Solidesulfovibrio fructosivorans JJ]: one gene and its partners. The protein of the gene in region 1 interacts with the protein of each later gene in a pairwise test. Links are inferred from orthologs where the notes say so. Each region holds a gene or a part of one and is shown in the gene's direction. Other genes may lie near its edges.

What was found.
Region 2: the proteins of DESFRDRAFT_RS19735 (region 1) and tsaE interact in binary tests that used the Escherichia coli proteins (3 or more experiments, as listed by UniProt). The link is inferred for Solidesulfovibrio fructosivorans JJ] from one-to-one orthologs.
Region 3: the proteins of DESFRDRAFT_RS19735 (region 1) and DESFRDRAFT_RS09445 interact in binary tests that used the Escherichia coli proteins (3 or more experiments, as listed by UniProt). The link is inferred for Solidesulfovibrio fructosivorans JJ] from one-to-one orthologs.

The regions. Positions count from the first base shown.
Region 1 is NZ_AECZ01000053.1:4,002-7,150, forward strand. Bases 56-2,977 are described here. They hold DESFRDRAFT_RS19735 (TrmH family RNA methyltransferase), read left to right. Parts: upstream 56-1,080; coding sequence 1,081-1,875; downstream 1,876-2,977. Other genes in these bases: DESFRDRAFT_RS19730 (LysM peptidoglycan-binding domain-containing protein), read right to left, coding at 56-902; DESFRDRAFT_RS19740 (RluA family pseudouridine synthase), read right to left, coding at 1,841-2,812; DESFRDRAFT_RS19745 (ABC transporter substrate-binding protein), read right to left, coding at 2,932-2,977. Outside these bases: more of DESFRDRAFT_RS19730, read right to left, coding at 1-55; more of DESFRDRAFT_RS19745, read right to left, coding at 2,978-3,149. UniProt on the Escherichia coli protein: Specifically methylates the ribose of guanosine 2251 in 23S rRNA.
Region 2 is NZ_AECZ01000011.1:21,967-24,899, forward strand. What follows is about bases 1-2,706. They hold tsaE (tRNA (adenosine(37)-N6)-threonylcarbamoyltransferase complex ATPase subunit type 1 TsaE), read left to right. Parts: upstream 1-956; coding sequence 957-1,457; downstream 1,458-2,706. Other genes in these bases: DESFRDRAFT_RS09445 (bifunctional ADP-dependent NAD(P)H-hydrate dehydratase/NAD(P)H-hydrate epimerase), read left to right, coding at 1-487; DESFRDRAFT_RS09450 (CBS domain-containing protein), read left to right, coding at 490-948; DESFRDRAFT_RS09460 (aspartate kinase), read left to right, coding at 1,510-2,706. In the rest of the region: more of DESFRDRAFT_RS09460, read left to right, coding at 2,707-2,745; cimA (citramalate synthase), read left to right, coding at 2,872-2,933. UniProt on the Escherichia coli protein: Required for the formation of a threonylcarbamoyl group on adenosine at position 37 (t(6)A37) in tRNAs that read codons beginning with adenine.
Region 3 is NZ_AECZ01000011.1:20,289-23,182, forward strand. It holds DESFRDRAFT_RS09445 (bifunctional ADP-dependent NAD(P)H-hydrate dehydratase/NAD(P)H-hydrate epimerase), read left to right. Parts: upstream 1-623; coding sequence 624-2,165; downstream 2,166-2,894. Other genes in the region: DESFRDRAFT_RS09440 (holo-[acyl-carrier-protein] synthase), read left to right, coding at 12-386; DESFRDRAFT_RS09450 (CBS domain-containing protein), read left to right, coding at 2,168-2,626; tsaE (tRNA (adenosine(37)-N6)-threonylcarbamoyltransferase complex ATPase subunit type 1 TsaE), read left to right, coding at 2,635-2,894. UniProt on the Escherichia coli protein: Bifunctional enzyme that catalyzes the epimerization of the S- and R-forms of NAD(P)HX and the dehydration of the S-form of NAD(P)HX at the expense of ADP, which is converted to AMP.

The DNA.
Region 1 (3,149 bases):
CTGACCATGCGGCGAAAGCCGGGGTTGTATTCGCGGAACTGATCCCAACTCAGGCCGCAGGCCTGGGCCAGGGCGGCCAGATCCGTGCCGCCGGGAGCGGGCACTTCCTTGAGGTTGGGGCCGGCCTGCCAGTTGACCTTGTGGAAGCCGAGCGTCTGGAGATTCTGGAAGATCTTCAGTACCGCCAGGAACTTGGGCACGTAATGGCGGGTTTCGGCCTTGAGCAGCTTGGGGTCCTTGGCGATGTCGAAGAAGTCGCACTGGCCGCTTGCGGCCATGACCCGCGAGATCTTGCCTTCACCGGCGTTGTAGGCGGCCAGGGCCAGGTTCCAGTCGCCGAACATCTGGTAGAGTTTGCTCAGGTACTTGGCGGCGGCCACTGTGGATTTGTACGGGTCGCGGCGTTCGTCGACCCACCAGTCCACGGTCAGGCCGAAGCGGCGGGCGGTGTAGGGCATGAATTGCCACATGCCGCCGGCGCCGACCGGCGAATAGGCCATGGTGCTGTAACCGGATTCGATGAACGGAAGGACTATGAGGTCGGGAGGCAGGTTGTAGCTGGCCAGAACGGCCCGCACATAGGGCAGGTAGGGCTGGGCCCGGGTCAGCCATTTGTCCATGGTGCCGCGCTTGTCCATGGAGAAATACTGGAGGAACATCTGGACTTCCTCGTTGTCGGCCACGTCCAGATTGAACTGGATGGCGCCGCGCGAGGCCAGGGCTTCCTTTTCCTGCTTGGTCAGGGGGCGGCCGCGCTTGAGATCCTTGAGAATCTGGGTGGTGTCCCAGACTTCGGGCTCAAGATTGGCGCGCATATCGTTGTTTTTTTCGTATTTGTTTCCGGCGCAGCCGGACAGGACGAGCAGAACCGGCAGGATGGCAAAGAGGATATAACGGGCCATGCGGCTTTTCTCCAGGCGAAGGGAGCCGTCAGCCGGAAGGCGGCCGCGGCGGCGCTTTGGCAAAGGGATGCTTAACTGCGCTGATTTTTTAACGATTAGCGGATTGATAGACCAAAGTTGATGAAATTGCAAGGAAAAAAAAGCTTGTGGTTCCGGTCGCTTTGGGCCAAGAGGTGCCATGAGCCGGCATGACCGTAACAATCGTTTTTCGTCCGCGCCCCACTCGGGCGCAGCGCCGGAGCCCGGCGAACTGCTGCCCGGCCGCAAACCCGTGCGCGAACTTCTGGCCGAACGCCCGCGCGGCATCGACGACGTGCTGTTGCGCCAGGGCCTTCGCGGCCCGGACATCGACGCCATTGTCGCCGCCTGCCGCGAGGCCCGCGTGCGCTTCCGGTTCGTGGCGGCGGCCGACCTGGACCGGCTTTGTCCCGGCAATCATCAGGGCGTTGTGGCGAGGCTCGCCGCCGGCGAGCTGACCAGTCTCGATGACGTGCTGGCCGCGACCCGGGCCGCGCCGTTGCCGGTGGCCGTGGCCCTCGACCGGGTGCAGGACCCGGGCAACGTGGGCACGCTGGCCAGAACGCTTTTCGCCCTGGGCGGCGGCGGCATCCTTTTGCCCCGCCACGAGGGGGCGCGGCTTGGGCCGGGGGCGGCCAAGGCCTCGGCCGGAACGCTGGCCCGGCTGCCGGTGGCCAAGGTGACCAACCTGGCCCAGGCGCTGGATGCGGCCATCGAGGCGGGGTTTTCCATCGTCGGCGCGGCCGGGGAGCCGGAGGCGGACAATGCGCTTGAGGCCACGGCCGATTTCCCGCTGATCCTGGTGCTCGGCAACGAGGACGAGGGCATCCGGCAGGGGATACGCAAACGCTGCGGCCGGCTGTGGCGCATTCCCCAGGCCAGGCCCATCGATTCCCTGAACGTGGCCCAGGCCGGGGCGATCATTCTGGGGCGTCTGGCGGCGCTGAGGCGCTAGGCCGTCCGAGGTCTTCCTCGCGGCAGGTGGCCAGGGAAGCGCGCCGCAGCCGTTTGACCAGCCAGGGCGCTTCCCAATCGGGCGGGGCGCAGAAGGCGGCGTCCGGCAGGACAACCCGCCAGGCGTGCAGCCGCATGGGCGGCGGACCGCCGCCGTATTTCGGGTCGCCGACGATGGGGGCGCCGCGCGAGGCGAGCTGGGCCCGGATCTGCTGGGTGCGGCCCGTCTCAAGCCGGACCTCGACCAGGCTGGCCGTGTCCATCACCCCCAAAAGCCGCACCTTGCACACCGCATCCTTGCCGCCCGCGGACGGCTCCACCCGTTCGCGTCCCGGGCCGCCTTCCTTGGCCAGCCGGTCGCGCAACGTCACCCAATCGTTGGCTTCGCCAAGCGTCCATTCGCCCCAGACCCAGGCGAGGTAATCCTTGTGGGCCGTGCCCGTGGTCATGGCCTCGTGGATGGCGCGCAGGGCGCGGTAGGACTTGGCCACGAGGAGCACGCCGGTGGTGTCGCGGTCGAGCCGGTGGGCCGGTGTGGGGCGGAACGGGGCGTCGGGGTAGCGCGCGCGCAGGATGCTGGTCAGGGCGAAGGGATGGCCGGAGCCGGGATGGACGGGCAGGCCGGCCGGCTTGACGATGACGAGGATCTCGTCGTCCTCGTGGAGGATGTCCAGATCGTGGCCGCGCGGCGCAGCCGTCTTCGCCGGCGAGTTGCGCGGCTCCTTGATCTCGTAGGGCGGCATGCGCACGATCTGGCCGGCGGCCACACGGTCGAAGGGCTTGCAGCGCTTGCCGTCGATCCTGACTTGCCCGGTGCGGATGAATTTCTGCAAGGCGGTAGGGGGCACCGCGCCGTCCAGACGCCGGGCGAGATATTGGAGGAGCTTTTGCCCTCCCTCGGCCTCGGCCACGGTGAAATTTTGCACGGGTGTTTTCATCGTACCACCGGGGCTACGGATTCTCCCCCTTGAAAGTTTTTCGGGAGGGGAGCGCGAGGGGAACCCCTTTTTACAAAAAGGGGTTCCCCTCGCACCTTCTTTACCGCCTCCACTTCCACCTACGGCGCAAGCTTGAAGCGGCCGGAGTCCACGATGAGCATGATCATGGAGTCCGGGCCCAGTCCGTTATGGTCCTGGGAGGAGAGGTTGTAGACGCCGGAGACGCCGACCACGTGGTGGAGGTTTTCCAGGGCCTCGCGCAGGGCTTCGGGGTCGGCTTTGCCGGCCTTTTCCAGGCCGGCGCGCAGGAGGGTCAGGGCGTCGTAGGCGTAGCCGG
Region 2 (2,933 bases), on another replicon or contig:
TTTGCCGCTGCCCTCCCGGCTGGTCCTCGACGCCGACGGCCTCTTTTTCCTGGCAACTGATCCGGAGCTGAAGGAAAAAATCGGGTCTGAGGTTGTCATCACGCCCCATCCCGGCGAGGCGGCGAGGCTTCTCGGCACGGATATCCCGGCTGTGGAGGCCGACCGGCTGGAGTCCGCCCGAGCCCTGGCCGCGACCTACGGCTGCGTGGCCGTGCTCAAGGGGCCGGCGACGGTGGTGGCCGCGCCGGACGGGTCGGCGGCTGTAAGCCCGGTCGTCGCGCCCAATCTGGCCGTTGGCGGCTCGGGCGACGTGCTCTCCGGACTTGCCGCGGCGCTTGCCTGCTCCCCGCTTTCCCCCTTGCTTGCCGCCTGCATTGCGGTGTATTGGCATGGACTTGCCGGCGCGCGCCTTGCCGCCTTGTACCCCAGACGGGGCAATCTGGCCTCGGAAATCGCCGATATGCTGCCCCGGGCCCTCACGGAGTGATCATGCTTAAAGCCAAGGACATGATGACCAGCGATGTCGTCACCATCACCGAAGACACGGAAATAAGCGCTGCGGCCAAACTTCTCCTCGAGAAGGGATTTAACGGCATGCCGGTCCTTAATGCCGCCGGCAAGCTGACCGGCATTCTCTGTCAGGCCGACCTTGTCGCCCAGCAGAAGAAACTGTCGCTGCCCTCGGTCTTTTCGCTCCTCGACGGCTTCATTCCGCTCGGGTCCATGAAGGACCTCGACCGGGAAGTGGAGAAAATGTCGGCGCTGACCGCCGTCCACGCCATGTCGCGCAATCCCGCCACCGTTTCGCCGGAGACCGGCATCGACGAGGTCGCGTCGCTTATGACCGACAAGGGCTACCACACCATTCCGGTAACGGACGCCCAGGGAAAGGTGGTCGGCATTATCGGCATGAGCGACGTTCTCGGCACGCTGGTGGACAAGAAATAGTTCCGGCGATGGACGCTGGATCGCAGCCGCTGACCCTGTCCCTGCCCGATACGGAAGCGACGCTGGCGCTCGGCCGGAAACTGGCCGTTTTGGCTTCCGATCCAGCGACACGGGCGGCTTTGCTCTTGCGCGGCGGACTCGGTTCGGGCAAAACCACGCTCGTCCGGGGAATGGTGACCGCCCTGCCGGGCGGCGACGCGGCGGAAGTGGCCAGTCCGAGCTTCAACATCGTCAACGTCTATCCCACGACCCCCGAGACCTTCCACGTGGATTTGTACCGGATCGCCGGCGGCGACCCCTGCGTGGACGAACATCTGGAGACGGCCGCGGACCAGGATGCCCTGGTGGTCGTGGAGTGGGCCGAATACCTCGCCCGGGCGGCCCAGCCCGCCGACCGCCTGGAAATCGACTGGCTCCCGGCCGAATCGGGACGGCGCTGCCGGATCACCGCCGCCGGAGAGCGCGGCCGGGCGGCTTTGGCGGCCCTGGCCCGATCCCTCGCCACGTAACGGCGCGACGCCGTGCCGGAAGCCGCACGCTCCGGCACCTTTGGAGGCAACAATGCGGATTATCGTGCAGAAATACGGCGGAACGTCGGTCAAGGGGCTGGAGCGCATGCGTCTGGTCCTGGCCCGGGTGCAAAAGGCCCACGCCCTTGGCTACAAGCTGGTGGTGGCCCTTTCGGCCATGTCCGGCGAGACCAACCGGCTTTTGGCCCAGGCCCGGGAATTTTCCGCCGATCCCGACCCGGCTGAACTCGACGTGCTGGTCACCACCGGCGAGCAGGCCTCGGTCGCTCTTTTCACCATGTTGGCCAAGGATGCCGGGCTGCGCGCCCGCTCGCTCCTGGGCCACCAGATTCCCATCACCACCAATTCGAATTTCACCCGGGCCCGGATCATGGAAATCGACGCCCCCCGCCTGCACGCCATGCTCGAAGGCTACGACGTGCTGGTGGTGGCGGGTTTCCAGGGCGTGGACTGCCACGGCCGCGTCACCACGCTCGGCCGGGGCGGCTCGGACACCACGGGCGTGGCCCTGGCCGCGGCGCTCGAGGCCGAGGTCTGCGAGATCTACACCGACGTCAACGGCGTCTACACCACCGATCCCAACCTGTGCTCGGCGGCCCGCAAGCTCGAACGCATCTCCTATGACGAGATGCTGGAATTTTCGAGCCAGGGGGCCAAGGTTCTGCAGATCCGCTCGGTGGAGCTGGCCAAGAAATTCAATGTCCCGGTCCGGGTGCGCTCGACCTTCACCGACGATCCCGGCACGCTGGTCACTTCGGAGGATACGGAAATGGAAGACGTCCTGGTTTCGGGCATCGCCTACGACAAGGACCAGTGCCGCATCACGGTGCGCAACGTCAAAGACACCCCCGGGGTCGCGGCCGCCATCTTCGCCCCCATCGCCGAGGCCGGCATCCTGGTCGACATGATCATCCAGAACACCGGGCGCGACGGTCACACGGACATGACCTTCACCGTCTCCCGGGCCAACCTCGACAAGACGCTGGCCATCCTCGACCATATGCGTCCCGAGATCGGCGCCGACGACATCCAGCACGACATCCACGTGTGCAAGGTGTCGGTCATCGGCGTCGGCATGCGCAGCCATTCCGGGGTCGCCTCCACGATGTTCACCCTGCTCAAAAAGGAAAACATCAACATTCTCATGATCGCCACCTCGGAAATCAAGATCACCTGTCTGATCGAGGAAAAATACCTCGAGCTGGCCGTGCGCACCCTGCACGACGCCTTCGGGCTGGGCGAAGGCCCGGCCGTGGCCTGCGTCTAGTCGACGCGGCCCGCTCATAACGCCTCGCGGCCGTTTTCCCATGGCAACGGCCGCGAGGGCAATCTTCCGCCGGAAGCAGCCGCATGGCCCTTGTGCCTTGGCCCCGGCGGCAATCAGGAATAGCTCATGCGACGCGTGCTTTGCTACGACACGACCCTGCGCGACGGCACCCAGGCCGAAGACATCAG
Region 3 (2,894 bases), on another replicon or contig:
GGAGTGCGGCCGTGATCCTCGGCCTCGGCATCGATCTGGTGGAACTGGCCCGCATCGAGTCGGCCATCGAGCGGTTCGGCGAGCGGTTCCTGGCCCGCATCCTCACCCCGGCCGAACAGGCCGCCCTGCCGCCGCGTCCCGTGGCCAGGGCGGCCGGTCTGTTCGCGGCCAAGGAAGCGGCCGTCAAGGCGCTCGGCACCGGCTTTTCCCAGGGCGTCGGCTTTCAACACCTGCAAATCCTCCCCGATGCCCTGGGACGCCCGACCCTGACCCTGACCGGCCCCGCCTTGACCCGCGCCCAGGCCCTCGGCGCGACCGCCTGGCACGTCAGCATCACCCACGAACGCGCCACTGCCGCCGCCGTGGTGGTGCTGGAAGGGAGGTGAGGATGCCTCCGGCGGCCAGAAGGGGCTTTGCCCCTCCTGGACCTCCCCACCGGGGGGCGAGCGCGCCCCCCGGTCCCCCCTTACCGCCGCAGGGCCTTGACGCCGGCGTCAAGGCCCTGCGGCAAAGGGGTTACCCGGGATGACCAAGCAACACCTTTGAAAGTTTTTTGGAGGGGGGTCCGGGGGGAACCTTTTTTTCAAAAAGGGTTCCCCCCCGACCGCCGGAGGCACACCACAATGCTCGATGGTCGCTACTTCGATCCGTTGCCGACGCCGCAGGAGATTGCCGGTTGGGATGCCGCCAGTGTTGCCGAGTGCGGCATGTCGTTTCTGGCGCTGATGGAAAACGCCAGTCGCGAGGCCATGCACGCGCTGGTCGGCGAAGTCGGTGAGGTGCGCGGCAAGACGGTGCTCTTGTTGGCCGGTCCGGGCAACAACGGCGGCGACGCCGTGGCCTTGGCGCGTCATCTGGACGGCCTGGGGGCCAAGGTGACCATCGCGTTGGTCCGGCCACGCGGGCGCTACAAGGGCGCGGCCGGGTTCAACGCCCGGCTCGCGGCGAGGCTCGGCCTGCCCATGATCCCGTTGGCCAAAGCCGATCTTTCGGGCGCGAACGGGCCGGACATCATTGTCGACGGCCTGCTCGGCACCGGATTTACGGGCGAACTGCGGCCGGATTTGCGCGAGGTGGTGGAGGCGGTCAACCGGCTGGCCGGCCAGTCGTACATTTTCGCCCTGGACATCCCGTCCGGGCTTTCCGGGGCGACCGGAGTGGCCTCGCCCGTGGCCGTGACCGCCGACGCCACGGTGACCTTCGAGGCGGCCAAGACCGGGCTGGTCGCGCCCCAGGCCGCGCCCTACGTGGGCAGGCTGCTGGTGCGCCCGATCGGCATCCCCCGCCCCGTCAGGGAAAACCATCCGTGCCGGGCCTGGCGCATGACGCCGCGTCTGGCGGACGCCTTGCCGGCCCTCGATCCGCTCTTGCACAAGGGCTCGGCCGGCCGGGCGGTCGTGGTCGGCGGCAGCCGGGGACTGACCGGCGCGCCGCTTTTGGCCGGGCTTGGGGCGCTTCGGGCCGGGGCGGGGCTCGTCAGCGTGGCCTGTCCGGGCGCGGTGGAAATCGCGCTCAAGGCCGGCCATCCCGACGTCATGACCCTGCCCGTGGGCGCGGGCGACCATTTCGGCCCCGACGACGCGAGGGCGGTGCGCGACTTCGTGTCCACGGCCGGCGCGGTGGCCTTGGGGCCGGGCCTTGGCCGTCATCCGGACACCGGGGCGTTCCTGCGCGCCCTTTTGCCGCTGCCCTCCCGGCTGGTCCTCGACGCCGACGGCCTCTTTTTCCTGGCAACTGATCCGGAGCTGAAGGAAAAAATCGGGTCTGAGGTTGTCATCACGCCCCATCCCGGCGAGGCGGCGAGGCTTCTCGGCACGGATATCCCGGCTGTGGAGGCCGACCGGCTGGAGTCCGCCCGAGCCCTGGCCGCGACCTACGGCTGCGTGGCCGTGCTCAAGGGGCCGGCGACGGTGGTGGCCGCGCCGGACGGGTCGGCGGCTGTAAGCCCGGTCGTCGCGCCCAATCTGGCCGTTGGCGGCTCGGGCGACGTGCTCTCCGGACTTGCCGCGGCGCTTGCCTGCTCCCCGCTTTCCCCCTTGCTTGCCGCCTGCATTGCGGTGTATTGGCATGGACTTGCCGGCGCGCGCCTTGCCGCCTTGTACCCCAGACGGGGCAATCTGGCCTCGGAAATCGCCGATATGCTGCCCCGGGCCCTCACGGAGTGATCATGCTTAAAGCCAAGGACATGATGACCAGCGATGTCGTCACCATCACCGAAGACACGGAAATAAGCGCTGCGGCCAAACTTCTCCTCGAGAAGGGATTTAACGGCATGCCGGTCCTTAATGCCGCCGGCAAGCTGACCGGCATTCTCTGTCAGGCCGACCTTGTCGCCCAGCAGAAGAAACTGTCGCTGCCCTCGGTCTTTTCGCTCCTCGACGGCTTCATTCCGCTCGGGTCCATGAAGGACCTCGACCGGGAAGTGGAGAAAATGTCGGCGCTGACCGCCGTCCACGCCATGTCGCGCAATCCCGCCACCGTTTCGCCGGAGACCGGCATCGACGAGGTCGCGTCGCTTATGACCGACAAGGGCTACCACACCATTCCGGTAACGGACGCCCAGGGAAAGGTGGTCGGCATTATCGGCATGAGCGACGTTCTCGGCACGCTGGTGGACAAGAAATAGTTCCGGCGATGGACGCTGGATCGCAGCCGCTGACCCTGTCCCTGCCCGATACGGAAGCGACGCTGGCGCTCGGCCGGAAACTGGCCGTTTTGGCTTCCGATCCAGCGACACGGGCGGCTTTGCTCTTGCGCGGCGGACTCGGTTCGGGCAAAACCACGCTCGTCCGGGGAATGGTGACCGCCCTGCCGGGCGGCGACGCGGCGGAAGTGGCCAGTCCGAGCTTCAACATCGTCAACGTCTATCCCACGACCCCCGAGACCTTCCACGT